DNA from 3 places in the Sphingomonas sp. VDB2 genome. Region 1 is predicted to be linked to each of the others. Evidence: riboswitches for the same ligand, from Rfam matches in the RefSeq annotation. Region 1 holds a riboswitch; each other region holds the start of a gene.
The links. A riboswitch is a leader RNA that binds a small molecule or an ion and turns the genes downstream of it on or off. The one in region 1 is predicted to bind cobalamin.

Region 1 (6,304 bases):
AAGGACGGCAAGGCCAATCGCGGCCATAGCTGCGTCAAGGGCCGTTTCGCCTGGGGCTATGCGCAGCATCAGGACCGGATATTGAACCCGATGATCCGCGCGTCGGTCAGCGAGCCGTGGCGCGAAGTGTCGTGGGACGAGGCGATCGCCTATACCGCGAGTGAGTTTAGGCGCATCCAAGCGAAATATGGGACGCGCAGCATCGGCGGGATTACGTCGAGCCGCTGCACCAATGAGGAGACGTTCCTTGTCCAGAAGCTGATCCGGCAGGGGTTCGGCAACAACAATGTCGATACCTGCGCGCGCGTCTGCCACTCGCCGACCGGCTATGGTTTGAGCCAGACTTTCGGCACGTCGGCGGGGACGCAGGATTTCGACAGCGTCATGGCCGCGGACGTGATCCTCGTCATCGGCGCCAACCCGACCGATGGGCATCCGGTCTTCGCCAGTCGCATGAAGAAGCGTTTGCGGCAGGGCGCGAAGCTGATCGTCATCGATCCGCGCCGCACCGATCTGGTGCAATCGCCCCATGTCGCGGCGGAACATCATCTGCCCTTACGACCCGGCACCAATGTCGCGATGCTGACCGCGATCGCCCATGTGGTCGTGACCGAGAAGCTCTATGACGAGGCTTTCATTCGGGCGCGGTGCGACTGGGACGAGTTTGCCGACTGGGCGGATTTCGTGTCGGAGGCGGCGCGCTCGCCCGAGGCCATCGAGCCGCTGACCGGCGTGAAGGCGCAGGACGTGCGCGCCGCGGCGCGGCTCTATGCCACCGGCGGCAATGGCGCCATCTATTATGGGTTGGGCGTCACCGAACATTCGCAGGGCAGTTCGACCGTGATGGCGATCGCCAACCTGGCCATGGCGACCGGCAATGTCGGGCGCGAGGGCGTGGGCGTGAACCCGCTGCGGGGGCAGAATAATGTGCAGGGGGCCTGCGACATGGGCAGCTTCCCGCATGAATTTTCGGGCTATCGCCATGTGTCCGACACCGCGACGCGCAGCCTGTTCGAGCGGGCATGGGGCGTGGCGCTGGACGCCGAGCCGGGATTGCGCATCCCCAACATGCTGGACGCCGCGACCGACGGGACGTTCAAGGGGCTGTTCGTGCAGGGCGAGGATATCCTCCAGTCCGATCCCAATACCCATCATGTCGCGGCGGGGCTGGCGGCGATGGAGTGCGTAGTGGTGCAGGATCTGTTCCTCAACGAAACCGCCAATTACGCCCATATCTTCCTGCCCGGATCGACCTTCCTGGAAAAGGACGGCACGTTCACCAATGCCGAGCGGCGCATCCAGCGGGTGCGCAAGGTGATGGCGCCGCTCAATGGATATGCGGACTGGGAGATCGTGCAGTTGGTGGCCAACGCCATGGACTTGGGCTGGACCTATGGCCACCCGTCCGAAATCATGGATGAGATCGCCGCGCTCACGCCTACCTTCGCCGGCGTCCATTATGACCGGCTGGAGGCGGAAGGATCGCTGCAATGGCCGGCCAACGACGCCGCGCCCGACGGCACGCCAACCATGCATATCGACGGCTTCGTGCGGGGGAAGGGCAAGTTCGTCGTCACCGACTATGTGCCGACCGACGAGAAGACCGGGCCGCGCTTCCCGTTGCTGCTGACGACCGGGCGCATTTTGAGCCACTATAATGTCGGCGCGCAGACGCGGCGGACCGCCAATACGGCGTGGCATCCGGAAGATCGGCTGGAAATGCATCCGAGCGATGCGGACAATCGCGGCCTGAAGGATGGCGACTGGGTGACGCTGCGCAGCCGGGCGGGGGAGACCACCCTGCGTGCGCTCATCACCGAGCGGGTCGCGCCGGGTGTGGTCTATACGACCTTCCACCATCCCGAGACGCAGGCGAACGTCATCACCACCGACTATTCGGACTGGGCCACCAATTGCCCGGAATATAAGGTGACGGCGGTGCAGGTGATGGCGTCGAACGGGCCGAGCGACTGGCAGCAGGATTATGCGCAGCAGGCCCGGACCAGCCGCCGCATCGCGCCGCTGGAAGCGGCCGAATAGGATGACGGACATGAGCGACGACACCCATGTCATGTCCACCACGGACCGGCTGGTCTATATGGCGCACCAGATCGCCCGCAACATGGCGATGATGGGCGAGGCGAAGGCGACGGAAGCGCTGGCCGAGCATCTGACCCGCTTCTGGGATCCGCGGATGAAGGCGCAGATCATCGCCATCGCGCAGGACCAGCCCGAGCGCCTGTCGCCGATGGTCGCCGCCGCCGTCGCGCGCATGGCGCAGGGCAGGCCGGCGCCCGCTGTCGATGCGGCGCAATTCAACGCGGTGGACGAGGCCGGGCATTGCGACGCCGGTTGAGCGGCACGCCGTCCATCGCTACGCCGTGATGATGGATGATGCCGCCGCCCGCCCGCTGACTTTCGATCGCCTGACCCCGGACGGCGGGACGCAGGCGATCGACCGCGCGCTGGCCGACGAGGTGCCGGTCGCGGTCGAATTTAACGGCATCGGCTATGCGGTGCTGATGGCGACGCCCACCGACATTGGCGACCTGGTGTTGGGCTTTGCGTTGGGCGAGCGGCTGATCGGGCCGGGCGACGCGGCGTTCGATGTCGATACCCATCGGACCGGACAGGGCATCGTCGCCCGCGCGACCTTGCCGCAGGACCGCACCGATGCCCTGCTGGAGCGGGTACGGCATCGCGCGTCCGAATCCTCCTGCGGCATATGCGGGATCGAGAATCTGGAGCAGGCGATCCGGCCGCTGCCGCGCGTGGCGACGACGTCGCGGGCGGACCGCGCCGCCATCTTTCGCGCGCTGGCGGCGCTGCACGATCACCAGCCGTTGAACGCGGCGACCGGCGCGGCCCATGCCGCGGCCTGGGTCGGGGCGGACGGGGCCGTCCGGCTGGCGCGCGAGGATGTCGGCCGGCACAATGCGTTCGACAAGCTGATCGGGGCGATGGCGCGGGCTGGCGCGGCCTGGGACGGCGGTTTTGCGCTGCTGTCGTCGCGCTGTTCCTATGAACTGGTGGAGAAGGCGGTGCTGAGCCAATGCCCGTTGCTCGTCACCATTTCCGCGCCGACCCGGCTGGCGGCGGCCCGCGCGGAAGAGGCCGGCTTGCCGCTGGTCGTGCTGGCGCGGCGGGACGCCATGTTGCTGCGGAGCAACAGGCCGTTGGCTTAAACCCGGTGCCGCTTGGCATCGCATCCGCTTTCCCTTAGAGCGCGCGGCGTGGGGGCGGCTTGGCTTCCCCTGCGAGATGATCGCGCCGGTGCCCGGCAACGGGCTTAATCGGGAATGCGGTGCGGGCGTGCGAGCGCCCAATTCCGTGGCTGTCCCTGCAACTGTAAGCGGATAGTGCGATGCATATGGTCGAAAGACCGGCCACTGGACCCATGTCCGGGAAGGCTATGCATCCGTGCTGCGACCCGCGAGCCAGGAGACCTGCCGGCGCTTGGTCGCTCTTGCTTTGGTCCAGGGGATGGCCGGGGCACGGTGGTTTTTCCGTCGAGCGACGCCATGCGGCCGGGGCCGCATCGGGTTGTGGACGGGATATGGCGCCATCCCTTGCTTCCGCCCGACCGCATTGCGGACGCCCCAGCCCAAGTCGCACCGGCGCCGGGGGGTATATATGTTGAAAACAGGCATTTCTCTGGTGGCGCTGATCGTGGCGACGCCGGTATGGGCGCAGGATGACGAGATCGTCGTCACCGCCACGGGCATTGCGCAGTCGCGCGACGAGGTCGGCCAGGCGATCACCGTGATCGACGCGGAGACGATCAAGACGCGGCAGGCGATCGATGTGGTCGATTTGCTGGCGACGACGCCGGGCGTGCGCTTCAACCGCAACGGATCGACCGGCGGCGTGACCGGCGTGTCGCTGCGCGGCGCGGAGACGACGCAGACTTTGGTGCTGATCGACGGGGTGAAGGTCAACGATCCCAGCGGCATCGGCGACGGCTATGATTTCGGCCCGCTGCTGACCGGCAATATCCAGCGGATCGAAATATTGCGCGGCTCCAACTCGGTGGTCCATGGCAGCCAGGCGATCGGTGGCGTGGTCAACCTGATGACCGGCGTGCCGGCCGAGGGCTTCGGCGCGAACGCATCGGTGGATTATGGCTATAGCGACACGCTGAGCGCCAAGGCGGACGTGTCGGGCACCAGCGGCATCGCCGCGGGCGGCGTAGGCGCGGCCTATTTCCGCACCGACGGCATTTCGTCGGCCGCAGGCGGTACGGAGCGCGACGGGACCGAGAATATCGCGACCAACGCCAGGCTGAAGCTCAACTTCACCGATATGCTGAGCCTGGACCTGCGCGGCTATTATATCCATGCCGACCTCGATTATGACAGCTTCTTCGGCGCACCCGCCGACAGCAGCGACGTCAGCAAGCTCGACCAATATGTCGGCTATGCGGGCCTCAATCTGGCGCTGCTGGATGGCAAGCTGACCAACCGCGCCGCCGTCACCTGGATGCGCAACGATCGCGACTATTATTTCGTGCGCGGCACCGACCCAGACTATGGCTATTCGGGCACCAACCTGCGCTTCGAATATGAAGGCGTCTACGCGCCGGTCGACCAGGCCAAGCTGCTGTTCGGCTATGAGCATGAGCGGCCGGATTATGATTTCTTCGGCTTCGGTTCGACCGCCAGCGCGAAGATCAACATCGACAGCGTCTATGGGCTGGCGATCGTCAAGCCCTTCACGGGTCTGGCCGTGACCGGTGGCGTGCGCCATGACGACCATAGCCAGTTTGGCGGCGCGACGACCTTCGGCGCGAACGCCAACTATTCGCCCAATGGCGGCGCGACCAATGTGCGGTTGAGCTATGGCGAAGGCTTCAAGGCGCCGTCGCTCTATCAACTGTACGACAGCTTTAGCGGCAATGCGGCGCTGCGCCCTGAACGGTCCAAAAGCTATGATGTCGGGTTCGACCAGAGCCTGGACGGTGGTCGGGCGATGTTGTCGGTCACCGCTTTCCGCCGGGATACGCGCAACCAGATCAATTATGACAACGCCACCTTCACCTATGGCAATCTGGACCGCACCCGCGCCAAGGGCGTGGAAGCGTCGATCGCGCTGAAGCCGGTCGATGCGCTGACCGTCACCGGCAGCTACAGCTATGTCGATGCGCGCGACCGGTCGGCGGGATCGGCGACCTATGGCAATCGCCTGGCCCGCCGCGCCGCCAATGCGGTGAGCGTGTCGGCCGACTATGTCTGGTCGTTCGGCCTGTCGACCGGCGCGACGGTCACGATGGTGGGCGACAGCTTCGACAATGCGGCGAATACGCGGCGGCTGGACGGCTATGCGCTGGCCGGGGTGCGGGCCTCGATGCCGCTGGGCGCGCATCTGGAAGTCTATGGTCGCATCGACAATCTGTTCGATGAGACGTACCAGACGGCCTATGGCTATGGCTCCTATGGCCGCGCTGCCTATGGCGGCGTGCGTGTCCGCTTCTGATCGACAGGCAAGGGGGCGGGCGTGATGCCTGCCCCTTCAGCGCGGCGCGTTCAGTCGCGCCGTGATGGTGCGCGCCGCCTGCACATAGGCGGGGCCGCCGCACACGGTCCAGCTTTGCGGCAGGCTGATGCGCGGAACGGCGGCGAGCGCGGGATGGTGCAGCATTTCGGTGCCCTGATCGACCACGCGGTCGGTGGCGCTTTCCACGATCAGCCAGTCGGGCCGCGCCGCCACCATTTCTTCCAGCGGCACTTGCGCCAGCGGCGGTTTGCCGAGTTTGGCGGCGAGGTTGGTGAGGCCGACGCGGCGCATCAGATCATCGATCAGCGTGCCGGTGCCGGTCATATAGCCGCGCCGCTGATAATAGGCCGCGACGCCGCCACGCCTGGGACGGGGCAGGGCGGCGAGATCGCGATTCATGGCCGCGATCAGCGCCTCGCCGCGATCGACATGGCCGGTCGCGCGCGCCACCTGCCTGATCTGGTCGAGGATCGCGCCATAGCTGTCGGCGCTGGCGAGTCCGAGCGTGCGCCACTGGCCCGGCGGCGCGCCCGCCACCGCATTCGGGCCGATCGGGAAACCCAGGATCAGGTCGGGGCGGATCGCCAGCACTTCCTCCGCGGGGCGGCGCAGCGTGCGAAAACCGCGCGCCCTGGTCGCCGCAGCGGACAGTTCGCGATCGCGCGCATTGCTGCTGAGCGCGGCAATCTGAGCGGGATCGGCGAGGGCGAGCAGATATTGGTCGGCGCAGACGTTGAGCGAGACGATGCGGCGCGGCGCCGTGGGGGCGGCAGCGCCGGTCAGTGCGATCAGCGCGGTCGCCGCCAGAAAT
Region 2 (6,304 bases), on a different replicon from region 1:
TCGGCGAATCATGACCCGTTCCGCCGACAGGCCGAAGACGATCCCGATCGTGGCCCACAGGATCAGTTGGGTCGCGATCGAGGCGAGGCGGAAATGCCAGAGCAAGGTCGCCGGGAAATCGGCTGGTACTTCATCGACGCTGGGCAGCAGAAACTGGCCCAGCACGACCATCGCGACATAAGCCGCCATTGCGAGCAACATCGCGTCGATGCCACGACAGGATCGAGCGAGCGCGCTTCGGATCTTCGCGGCGATCACCGCGCCGCCCACCGACAGGGCGATCATGGCGAAATAGGCGGCGGTGCGCAGGCCCACAGTGTCATGCTGGCCCACGGCCGGCGGCGTCTGGGGATATTTGATCCCCGGCACGATCACGATCAGCAGAATGGCGATCCCGGCGAGCAACAGGGCGAAGCTGCGCGGGCCAATGCGGCCGAAGCGTCCATAACCATAGGCGAATATGAGTGCGAAAATGCCGCCGACCGCCGCGCCGTAAAGCGCCAGCGCGGTCAGGAGGCCCGCGCCCTTCTGCGTCGCCCGGCTTACCAGCTCCTCTTCCTGCCCATTCGCAGGTGTGTCCGCATGATGCGCCGCATGGACATGCTCATAGCCAATGGCGAGATCGATCTGGGGCTCCGCGATCACGCGCGCGAACATCGTCGCGACGAGGGCCGCGAGAATGCCGGCCAGCATTCCGCGCCACAAAAGACTTTTGGTCATCGCCGGCGATCAGTGGCAGGGGAAGCCGAGCAGATGGCGCCCGTCATGGACGAATTCATGCACATACATGCCGCCGAACAAGGCGAAGGCGCCCTGTTCGGTGCTGACGAAATAGAGGAAGATGAGCGCGATCAGCGTGCCGAATACGGCCCAGGGCGCGATGTCCTCGATCGGGATGGCGGAGCCACCCTGGACAGGAATGAAATGGTCGTCGAGCAGTGCGGCAGTGGTTGCCATGATCCGTACTCCTATAGGGGATTGCGCGTCCCGCGAGAGATAATATGTTCAGGAAGAAGGTCTGGCTCTCGACCTTGTACGTCGATAACAGTGGCGCGACCGCGCCGGAATCTCACCGGCTTCTTCTTCCTGATGCCCGCGCTGTTTAGGGTGCGCGATGGCGCGACGTCAACATCTCCCGGAGGTTCCGCTGGCTACATCCCTCCTTCTCCTATGCGCGGCGTCCACGCCGTCCAGCCGGATCGGCGGCTTTCCGGCGCTGGACGAGGGCCTGGACGCACGCGGCGCGCATGATGCCGCCGCCTGCCGCCTGCCGCCGGGTTTCGACAACCATGTCCTTTGCAGCCCGTCCCGCGCCGCCGCGCAGACTGCCCAGGCGATGGGGCTGGACGCCTCGGTCGAGGTCGCGTTGGTGGACATGGATGCCGGGCGCTGGTCGGGCCGGTCGTTTGCCGACCTTTTCGCCGCCGAACCGGCCGCCCTGTCCGACTGGATCGCCGATCCGACGCAGGGCACCGCGGATGGTGAGACCATGGAATCGGTGCGACAGCGGGTAGGCGGCTGGCTGGACGGAATCGCGCAGTCGCCCGGATGCGTCTGCGCCATCAGCCATGCCATGACGATCCGCGCCGCGCTGGCGCACGCGCTGGGCTTTCCGCTCGTGACGACGCCTGCCATCGACATTGCGCCGCTATCCGCCGTTCGCCTGTCCTTCAACCGCATCTGGCGGCTTCAGGCGATCGCACCGCACTGAGGGCTTGCGGACGGCCCCGGCAGCCGGTATCGCCGACCGCATCCGGGGAGCCGCAAGCCCCCTTCGATGACTGATCGCGCCGGTTCCCCGCAAGGGGATTAAAATGGGAAGGCGGTGCGGGTGGCGGTCCCTCGACGAGGGCGCTCATCCAAATCCGCAGCTGTCCCTGCAACTGTAAGCGGCGAGCGCGATGCACATCGCTCCCTTTCCAGGGGAGCAGCCACTGGGCCGGACGCTAAATCCTGCGAGGCCTGGGAAGGCGTGCATCAAGCGATGACCCGCGAGCCAGGAGACCTGCCGGCGTCTGGTCGCTCTTGCTTTGGTCCAGGGGATGGCCGGGGCACGGTGAACGCCGTCTGAGCGACGAACCCATGTGGCTGGGGCCGCATCGGTGCGCGCTGACGGGCTCCATGCGCCTGCTCGTCGCCGCGCATCGACCGTTCGTTCGCGTCCGGCACGCCCCCGCCCGAGATATCGCTCAGGTGCAGCGGGGGTAGACATGGCCATTATCAGGCTCGGCGATGCCGATCGCCCCTTCGCGCGCATGAATCCCATGGCGCTTGAAGGAGAAGAAGCGTGAGCAAGATCCCGACCACCGTCATCACAGGCTTTCTGGGGGCGGGCAAGACGACGTTGATCCGGCACCTGCTGCACAATGCCAAGGGCCGCAGGCTGGCGCTGATCGTCAACGAGTTCGGCGATGTCGGCGTGGACGGCGCGCTGCTGCGCGGATGCAATGACGAGGCGTGCCCGGAGGACGATATCGTCGAACTGGCCAATGGCTGCATCTGCTGCACCGTGGCCGACGATTTCCTGCCGACCATGCTCAAGCTGCTCGACCGCGCCAATCCGCCAGACCATATCATCATCGAAACGTCCGGCCTGGCGCTGCCCAAGCCGCTGGTGAAGGCGTTCCAGTGGCCCGAAATCCGCACCCGCGCGACCGTGGATGGCGTCGTGGCGCTGATCGACGCCGATGCGGTCGCCGCCGGGCGCTTCGCCGCCGACGAAGCCGCGCTGGCGCTGGCGCGGGCGGCCGACCCCTCGCTCGACCATGACAGTCCGCTGGAGGAACTATACGAAGACCAGCTCGCCTGCGCGGACCTCGTCATCCTCAACAAGGCCGACATGGTCGATGCTGACGCGCTGACCCGGATCGAGGGCGACATAGGCAAGGATATCCGTAGTGGGGTGAAGATCGTGCGGACCGATCATGGCGCGATCGATGCCGGCGTCCTGCTCGGCCTGTTCGCCGAAGCGGAAGAGGATATCGACGCGCGGCCATCGCACCATGACGGCGACCCCGATCATGACCATGACGATTTCGACAGCTTCGTCGTCACCGGCGGCGAGATTGCGGGCGTGGATGCGCTGGTGCAGGCCATGGCCCCGTTGATCGAGGCGCATGATATCCTGCGCATCAAGGGCATGGTCGCCGTCGCCGGGCGCCCGGCACGGTTGGTCGTCCAGGCGGTCGGTCCCCGCATCCAGCATTATTTCGACCGCGCCTGGAAAGCGGAGGAGTCGCGCCTGTCACAACTGGTGGTGATCGGGCAGAAGGGGCTGAATCAGGCCGCCATCGACAGCGCCCTTCGCGCGGCCTTCGCCTGATGCATTTGCTGGCCGCTACGCCGGGAACCGTCTCCAATGGCGAGGAGGCGATCGACCTCGATCAATCGCCGGGCGAGATCGTGTTCCTGACCGTGGCGGACAGCGAGCTGGCCTGTTTCGCCCAAGCGGCGGCCCTGCTGGGTGAGGATGCGCCGTCGATCCGGCTGGCCAACCTGCTCCAGCTCAAGCATCCCTATTCGGTCGATCTCTACGTCGAAAAGGTGATCGCCCATGCGCGTTTCGTGTGCGTGGTGCTGCTGGGGGGCAAGGCCTACTGGTCCTATGGCGTCGACGAGATCGCGCGGGTGGCGCGCGAAAGGGGGATTGCGTTCGCCGCGATCGCCGATGGGCGCGAACCCGATCCGTCGCTCGATGCCGCCGCGACGCTGCCGGTGGCGGTCAGCGAACGGCTCCGCGACTATCTGCGGCAGGGCGGCGTCGCCAATGCGGTCGGCTTCCTGCGCCATGCCGCGCGGCTGATCGGCGCGGATATCGGCGTGCCGGACGATCCGGTGCCGGTCGCCGACGCCGGTCTCTATCTGGCGGGTATGGAACGGCCTACGCTGGACGATGTGCGGACAGGATGGCGCGCGGGACAGCCCGTCGCGCTCCTCTGCTTCTATCGCGCGCTGATGATCGCCGGTACGCTCGATGCCGTCGATGCGCTCGTCGCCGCGCTGAAGGGACGCGGGCTGAACGTCGTCGCCGTCCATGTGCGGGCGCTGCGCGAGCCGTTCGCGATCGACTGGCTGCGCAGCCTGATCGCTGAAATCCGGCCCGACATCATTCTGAACGCCACCGCCTTCGCCGCTTCCTCGCCCGGCGACAGGCGGACGCCGTCGGTCCTCGAAACCGCGGATTGTCCGATCCTCCAGACCGTGTTCGCGGGGGTCGAACAGGCGAACTGGGCCGACAGTCCGCGCGGCCTTGGCCCCCGCGACCTGGCGATGAACGTCGCCCTGCCCGAGATTGACGGGCGCCTGTTCACCCGCGCCGTCGCCTTCAAGGCGGCCGAGCGTTTCGATGCCCGGACCCAATGCGGCATCGTGGTGCCGCGCGTTGCCCCTGATCGCGTCGCTTTCGTCGCCGATCTTGCCGCCAATTGGGCGGCATTGCGGCGCACGCCCGCCTCGGATCGGCGCGTTGCGCTCATTCTCGCCAACTATCCCAATCGCGACGGTCGGCTGGGCAATGGCGTCGGCCTCGACACGCCGGCCAGCGCAGCCGCGATTCTCGCCGCCCTGCGCGAAGCGGGCTATCATGTCGGCGATGCGCCCGTGGACGGCGCGGGGCTGATGGCGATCCTGCTCGGCGGCGTCACCAACGCCCGCGCGTCGCTGGATCGCCTGCCCGAAGTCCGCCTGCCCGTTGGCGATTATCGCAGGATGTTCGATGCGCTGCCCGCGTCGGTGCGTGACGCGGTGACGGCGCGATGGGGCGCGCCTGCCGACGATCCGTTCGTGCGCGACGACGCCTTTCATCTGCCCGCCCATCGCTTCGGCCATATCGTCGTCGCAGTGCAGCCCGCGCGCGGGTATAATATCGATCCCAAGACCAGCTATCATGACCCGGCGCTGGTCCCGCCGCATGGCTATCTGGCCTTTCATTTCTGGCTGAACCAGGATTTCGGCGCGCAGGCTGTCGTCCATGTCGGCAAGCATGGCAATCTGGAATGGCTGCCGGGCAAGGCGCTGGCCCTGTCCGACACCTGCTTCCCGGAAATCTGCGCCGGGCCGGTGCCGCAACTCTATCCTTTCATCGTCAACGATCCGGGCGAAGGAACGCAGGCGAAGCGCCGCATCGGCGCGGCGATCATCGATCATCTCACCCCGCCGCTGACGCGCGCGGAAAGCTATGGCCCGTTGAAGGCGCTCGAAGCGCTGGTCGATGAATATTATCTCGCCGCCGGCATGGACCCGCGCCGCATCCAGCATCTGAAAGCCGAAATTCTCGATCTCGCCCGGTCGCAGGGACTGGACGCCGATGCCGGGGCCGTTGGGGATGGCGATGACGCGCTCGCGGCTCTCGACAATTATTTGTGCGAATTGAAGGAGATGCAGATACGCGACGGGCTGCACATCTTCATGCGATCGCCGACCGGCCGGCTGCGTACGGACTTGCTCATCGCCCTGTCCCGCACCCCGCGCGGCTATGACGAGGCGAGCCAGGCGTCGCTGCTCCGCGCCATGGCCGACGATCTGGACCTTGGCTTCGATCCGCTCGATTGCCGGATGGGCGACGGCTGGACCGGCCCCCGACCGGCCGTGCTGGCAGCGGTGAGCGATGCGCCCTGGCGCAGCCATGGCGACACGATCGAACGGCTCGAACTGCTGGCCGTCGCGCTGGTCGAGGGTGCGACAGCGCCCGGCCCGGCGTCGCAGACCGTTATGCGTTCGCTGCGGGGCGATCTCGCCGGCCGCGTGGACCGTTGCGGCCCCGCCGAAAAGGGTGCGCTGCTGGCTGGCCTGGACGGGCGTTTCCTGTTGCCCGGTCCCTCCGGCGCGCCCACGCGCGGGCGCCCCGACGTGCTGCCGACCGGCCGCAACTTCTATTCGGTCGACACCCGGTCCGTGCCGACCGCCACGGCATGGGAGCTTGGCCGCCGCTCGGCGCAACTGCTGGTGGACGATTATCTCCAGCGCGAAGGCGAATATCCAAGGGCCATGGCGTTGTCCGCCTGGGGCACGGCCAATATGCGCACCGGCGGCGACGACATCGCCCAGGCCCTGGCGCTGATGGGCGTGCGGCCGCGCTGGGACTGGACGTCGGGCCGCGTGATCGGTTTCGAGGTGATGAAGATCGCCGAACTCAACCGCCCGCGCGTCGATGTCACCTTCCGCGTCTCCGGCTTCTTCCGCGATGCTTTCCCCGAACAGATCGACCTGCTCGATTCCGCAGCGCGCGCCGTGATGGCGCTGGACGAGCCGGACGAGGACAATCCCGCCGCCGCCCGCCACCGCCGTGAGACGGCGCAACTGATCG
Region 3 (6,304 bases), on a different replicon from region 1:
ATTGTCGGTGCTGCGATCGAACCAGGTCGCCGACAGGATCAGCGCATGGTCGAACAGATGCTGTTCGATGCCGGCATCCCAGCCATGCGCCTTTTCAGGCACCAGGGCGGTGTTCCCATAATCGCTGTAGAGCTGGTAGAGCGTCGGCGCCTTGAAGCCCTCGCCATAGCTCGCCCGCAGGATCGTGCGGTCCTTGACCAGCGCCCAGGCTGCGCCCGCGCCGAAGACCGTGTTGCCGCCAAAGGTCGAATGATGATCGTAGCGCACTCCACCATTGACGGTCAGGCCGGCCAGCGGCTCGACGCTCAGTTGGGCATAGAGGCTGTCGATATCAGCAGACCCGCGGGTCGTGGCGTAGGCAGCCAAACTATCGGAAGGCGAAGCCGTGCGCATCCGCTGCTCCTCGCGCTCCGCGCCGAAGGTCGCGGTCCAGCCCTGCGCGATGGTGAGCACGCCCTGATATTCGTAGCGCTTCGTCTCGCCTCTGGCGGTGAAACTGGTCTGGCGCAGTTTGCGGGCGGGGTTGACGTTGTCGCGTAGCGTCTCGCTGCGGCTGAAGGACAGGCGATTGCGCAGCGCACCGCCGAACAGGTCGGCGTTCAGGCCGGCATAGCCGATCCATTCCTCCACTTCCGAATATTCCGGACTATCGGGAATGGCCCCGGCGCTGTCGATGTCGGTGCGCCCCTTGGCATAATAGCCGCGCATAGCGATCGACACGCCCGGCGCCAGCGCGACGCCCAGACGCCCGTTGAGCGTGCCGTTGGTGTAGCCGTCCTTCTCCTTGGCGCCAAAGCGCGGGCTGATCGCCGAGATGCCCTCCGTCGTGAAGCGGCTGCCCGCGACCTGCCAGTCGATCGCGCCCTGTCGGCCGCCCAGCGCAGCGCGGGCGCTGACGGTATCGCGCGATCCCGCCTCGATATCGAAGCTGCCTTCGATCGGGCGTTCGGCCCGTGCGGTGACGATGTTCACCACGCCACCGATCGCCTGGCTGCCCCAGAGGATCGACTGTGGACCGCGCAATATCTCGATCCGGTCGATGGCGCCGGTCATCAGCGTCGCGAAATTATAGCCGCCGCCGGTCGAGGACGGATCGGCCAGCTTCACGCCGTCGATGACCAGCACGGTCTGGTCGGCCTCCGCGCCGCGAATGCGGATCGAGGTCGCCGTGCCATAGCCGCCATTGCGGGTGAAGCTGACGCCCGGCGTGCGGATCAGCAGGTCGGACACCGCCAGCGCCTGTGCGGCGTCGATTGCCGGCTTGTCGATGATGGTTATGCTCGACGCCACCTGTTCGATGGCCTGCGGCTGGCGCAGCGCGGTCACGATCACCTCGCCCGCATCATCGGCCAAGGCCGGCGTCGACAGGCCCGCCAGAAGCAGAAGGCCGCTCTTTGAAATCCAATGCATCATAATCCCCCAGTCGTTGACAGGACCGGGCGGACGCGACGCGGTGGCGATGCAGGGCGCACGCGCGCACGACATCGCCACCGTGCGAACCCGCACGGTCAGCTTGTCGTTGCGCGAGGATATCCTCGTTCGACCGGCACACCCTGTCCGGACGAAGAACGACCGCGACAGGCAGGTCTCCTGGCTTGCGGGTCAATGCCGTATTCGAAGCGCCTTCTCGGAATCATCGATTCCAATGGCTTGTGCCTCGATGGCTCGCCGCTCACAGTTGCAGGGGCAGCCGGGGTCTTTAACCCCGTTCCCTTTTGATCCCCTTGCGGGGAACCTGACGCGCAGCCGCCCTAATCGACTTGGATCAGGCGATCAAGTGGAAGAAGCCACCGGTCACCTGGCCCGCGCGGTGGCCCGCCGGAGGAAGGGCCTGCCCCTCCGCATCGGCCATGTCGGCCAGCGGCTCGCCCTCGCTGGCGGTGATGCTGGCATAATGGAACTCATGACCCAGCAACAGTTGCCCGACAGAGGCGAAGCTGGTGCCGTGCCGCAGCCGCGCGCTGCGATAGCCCAATGTTCGGCGCCTGCGCGCAAAACTGGTATCCATCGGCAACAGGCCCGCCATCGGGTGGACGACGCCGTCGCCATCCTCCAGCGTGCGGCCCAGCACCATATAGCCGCCACATTCGCCATGCACCGGCCGGCTCTGCGCAAAGGCGCGCAGGCCGTTCAGGAACTGGCCATTGGCCGCGATCCGCGCAGCATGGAGTTCGGGATAGCCGCCGGGCAGCCAGCAGGCATCGCAATCGGCGGGCGGCGATTCGTCCGCCAGCGGAGAAAAGAAGCGCAGCTCCGCGCCGGCCGACCGCCACCAATGTACGATATGGGGATAGAAGAAGCTGAAGGCGGCGTCCCTGGCGACGGCGATCCGCTGCCCCGGTGGCCGGATGCCGGGCGGTTGCGCCGGCACGTCTGTCGTAGCGCCGGCCGCCGCCTGGATCGCATCCAGATCGCATTGCGCCGTCACCCGCCCTGCGATCGCGTCGATTCGCCGTTCCAGTTCCTCCGTTTCGCCAGCCTGCACCAGTCCCAGATGGCGGGACGGCATGGCCAATCCCTCGTCCGTGGCCATCGCACCCAGCAGCGGCAGGCCGATACGCGCGAACCCATCCTCGATCATGCGGACATGGCGCGTGCTGGCCACCTTGTTGGCGATCACTCCGGCGATGGCCGGCGCGCCGGGAAAAGTCGCGCAGCCATGCGCCACTGCCGCCACCGTCTGCGCCGCTGCGCGGGCATCGACGACCAGCAGCATCGGCCAGCCCAGCAGCCGCGCCACATCGGCCGACGCGCCCGAACGACCCGGCGCCCGCGCGCCGTCATAAAGGCCCATCGCGCCTTCCGCGACGACGAGTTGGACAGTTGTAGCGACGTGCGCCGCCAGCCCCTGCAGCATGGTCGGCGCCATGGCGAAACCGTCCAGGTTGATCGAGGGCCGGCCGGTCGCGGCTTCGTGAAAGGCCGGGTCGATATAGTCGGGTCCGCATTTGGCACCCTGCACGCTCAGGCCGCGATCGGTGAAGGCGCGTTGCAGGCCAATCGTCACCATCGTCTTGCCCGCGCCCGACGCCGGGGCGGCGATCACCAGTCCCGCGCCCAGTCGCGGCGTCACGACGTGCGCCATACCGGCAAGGGGGCGATGGCATCCACGAAGAGGGCGGCGCGATTCGGTGTCATGCCCGCCTTGTGGCAAAGCAGGCCCCGCGCCGCCAGCGCGTCAATTGCGGCGGAGGCGCCTCAGCAGGTGATCCGCGCCCTTGTCGCCGATCATGATCGCGGTGGCGTTGGTATTGCCGGCGGGAAGGCTGGGCATGACCGAGGCGTCGGCGACCCACAGCCCCTCGACGCCGATGACGGCCAGATCGGCGTCGACCACCGCCAACGCATCGTCGCGCGCGCCCATCCTGGCCGTGCCGACCGGGTGATATAGTGGGATCGATGCCATGCGCACGTAGGCGCGCAACTGTTCCGGGTCGGTCAGCCCCGAGCCGGGGCGTAGCTCCCCCCTTATATGTGTCGCAATCGGTGTCTCATGCAGGATCGAGCGGGCGATGCCGATGCCCTCGACGATCTGGTCGATATCATCGTCGCTGCCCAGTTGCCGATGTTCGATTTTCGGCGGCGCGAAAGGGTCGGCCGAGCGCAGGCTGATCCGCCCGCGATGGCTGGGCCGCATAAGCCCGACCAGGGTCGAGACCGACGGCGTCTTGCGCAGCATCAGCCGGCCCTGTTCGTCGAAATCGAAAGCGAAGGCGGCAAAGCTGATCTGCAGATTGGGCGCAGGCAGGTCCGGCCGGCTCTTCACGAAGGCCTGGGCGTGGCCGATCGCCGTGGTCAGCGCGCCGCGACGCGACAGCGCGTAGCGCAGCACCTGCCACGCCCCGCGCAGCCCCTGCGCGTCGCTGTTGAGCGTCCGCACATCCACCTCGTTCACGACATGGGTGCCCACATGGTCCTGAAGATTGGCGCCGACGCCGGGGAGGTCGCGGACGACCTCTATCCCATGGGCGCGCAGATGGTCGGCCGGGCCAATACCGGACAGCATCAGCAGGCGCGGCGTGTTCATCGCCCCGGCACTCAGCACCACGCCATGGCGCGCACGCAGCATCTTTTCAACGCCGTCCTGCCAATAGACGATGCCGACCGCGCGACCTGCCTCGATCAGGATGCGCAGCAATTGCGCCCCCAGCATTATGGTGGGCGCCTTGCCACTGCGCCGCTCGTGCAGATAGCCGCGCGCCGCGGAACAGCGTGTGCCGCCTCGCTGCGACACCTGCACATAGTCGACGCCCTCGGCGTTCTGCCCGTTCAGATCCGACGAGCGGGGGATGCCCGCCGCCTGCGCCGCTGCGATCCACTGGTCGGTAATCGGATAGCGCGCGCGCCCTTCGGACACCACGATCGGTCCACCGGTGCCGCGCCACTGGTCGGCGCCGCGCTCATTATCCTCCATCCGCCGGAAATAGGGCAGGACCGATTCATAATCCCATCCCGCCGCGCCCCGCCGCGCCCATTCGTCATAGTCCCAGCGATGGCCGCGAATGAACATCATGCCGTTGAGCGCACTGCCACCGCCCAGCATCTTGCCGGCCGGCCAGATATCGGCCCGGCCACCCAGCGACGGGTCCGGCTCGACCTGATGGCACCAGTCATAGGCGGGATTCTGCACGATGGCGCTGGTAAGCGCGGGGATGCGCGACCGCATATGCCGGTCGGTCCCGCCCGCCTCGATCAGGGTGACGGACAGGCCCGCATCGGCCAGCCGCCCGGTCATCGCGGACCCGGCCGAACCGCCGCCTACGACAATGATGTCGGTGTCTTCCATGGTCGTTCCTAGAAATTGGACATGATGGCGGCGCTGGGCGCGTCGAGCGGCTTGCCGGCGGCTTTCAGCTTCAACTCGCGCTCCCGCAACGGCCCCTGTTCGGCGATCAGCCAGGCATGGATGGCATCGGCATCCTCGACGCCCAGCAGGTCGTCCCAGCGTGGCATCCCGCCCGGCAGCAACAGTCCTTCCCGCACGATCTGATTGAACATGTCATGCGTGCCTGGCTGCATCCGCCGCAGGTCGGGCGCAGTCGAGCGTAGCTGGTTGCTGTGGCAGATGGCGCAATTCTGGAAAAACAGCCCCTGCCCCTTGGCGATCATCGCTGGCGTCACGCCGGGCTTTTGCGCGGGGGGTGCGGAGGCCACCTCCACGGGTGTTAGCGGCGTTGGCTGCGCCACCGGTCCGCCGTCCAGCTTGAACACCAGGATGCGGTTGGCATTGCCGTTGCGATAGGCGGCGGAATAGCGCGGCACATAGCCCCAGCCGCCGCCGCCGAAGCCAGCCGCGACCGCGATATATTGCACGCCCTTCACGCGATAGGTCATGGGCGCGGCCATGATCGAAGTGCCGGTGTCGATTGCCTTGATGAGCTTGCCGTTGTCGGCGTCGCGGACCATCAACTTGCCGCCGATCGTGCCGTGGACGATGAGGCCGGACGCGGTGGAGAGCATACCCATCCGGTCCTGCCACCCTTCGGTCGGCACCGCCCAGCGGGCCTTGCCGGTCAGCGGGTCGATCGCGCGCAATTCCGACGAATAAGGCTTGTCCTTCACCCACTGCATTTCGGGCAGCTTTTCCACCTGTTCACGGATCGCGGGCGGCAGGGTCGGCAGCACGGCCTGCAATTGCGGGGTGAAGATGAGCGTCGTCTGGACATTGAGCGCCTTGGGCCGCCGCGCTTCCGCCGGGGTGCCGGGGGGCACGGTGAACATCAGGTTCCCCATGTCCAGCACAGAGGCATAATAGCTTTTGCGCTCCGCATCATAGGCGGCCGGATACCAGTTGCGCGCGCCCGCCGATGCCGGGAAGACGATACGCGGGCCGTTCCAGAAATCGGTGCGGTCCGGCGTCATCTGCGGCACGCCATCCTTGTCGAATCCCCTGGTCCAGTTGGTCCGCACGAGTGGATTGACGCGCAGCGGCTTGCCGGTTTCGCGATCCAGCACGAACAGATAGCCGTTCTTGGGCGAATGGAGGATGACCGGTCGAACCTGCCCGTCCACTTCCATCTCCGTCAGCACCATCGGCTGGGTGGCGGTGAAGTCCCAGCTATCGCCGGGCGTTTCCTGATAATGCCACTTCACCGCGCCGCTTTTGGCGTCCAGCGCGACGATCGAGGAGAGATAGAGGTTGGTCCCACCCTTGGGCGATCGGGTCGCGATCGAATAGGGGCCGCCATTGCCGACGCCGATATAGACGGTGCCGAACTTGGGATCATAGTTGATCGCATCCCAGACGGTGCCGCCGCCGCCGATATCCCAGCGGCTGTTGGGGTCCCAGGTCTTGAGCGCGGCG

Region 2: another riboswitch for cobalamin. It lies ahead of ABT375_RS19975 (CbtB domain-containing protein); the one in region 1 lies ahead of ABT375_RS16345 (TonB-dependent receptor plug domain-containing protein).
Region 3: another riboswitch for cobalamin. It lies ahead of ABT375_RS21760 (TonB-dependent receptor plug domain-containing protein); the one in region 1 lies ahead of ABT375_RS16345 (TonB-dependent receptor plug domain-containing protein).

Annotation. Positions count from the first base shown of each region.
Region 1 covers NZ_CP159615.1:3,264,389-3,270,692, forward strand. Annotated here, with positions in the region: gene fdhF (formate dehydrogenase subunit alpha) at 1-2,040, shown strand, start outside; gene ABT375_RS16335 (formate dehydrogenase subunit delta) at 2,051-2,356, shown strand; gene fdhD (formate dehydrogenase accessory sulfurtransferase FdhD) at 2,385-3,185, shown strand; cobalamin riboswitch at 3,255-3,469, shown strand; gene ABT375_RS16345 (TonB-dependent receptor plug domain-containing protein) at 3,634-5,472, shown strand; gene ABT375_RS16350 (ABC transporter substrate-binding protein) at 5,509-6,304, opposite strand, start outside.
Region 2 covers NZ_CP159616.1:308,614-314,917, reverse strand. Annotated here, with positions in the region: gene ABT375_RS19980 (CbtA family protein) at 1-720, opposite strand, end outside; gene ABT375_RS19975 (CbtB domain-containing protein) at 730-939, opposite strand; adenosylcobalamin (AdoCbl) riboswitch at 1,006-1,090, opposite strand; gene ABT375_RS19970 (histidine phosphatase family protein) at 1,115-1,711, shown strand; cobalamin riboswitch at 1,775-2,028, shown strand; gene cobW (cobalamin biosynthesis protein CobW) at 2,288-3,322, shown strand; gene cobN (cobaltochelatase subunit CobN) at 3,322-6,304, shown strand, end outside.
Region 3 covers NZ_CP159616.1:730,344-736,647, forward strand. Annotated here, with positions in the region: gene ABT375_RS21760 (TonB-dependent receptor plug domain-containing protein) at 1-1,413, opposite strand, end outside; cobalamin riboswitch at 1,563-1,754, opposite strand; gene ABT375_RS21765 (cobyrinate a,c-diamide synthase) at 1,766-3,073, opposite strand; gene ABT375_RS21770 (GMC family oxidoreductase) at 3,179-4,786, opposite strand; gene ABT375_RS21775 (PQQ-binding-like beta-propeller repeat protein) at 4,795-6,304, opposite strand, start outside.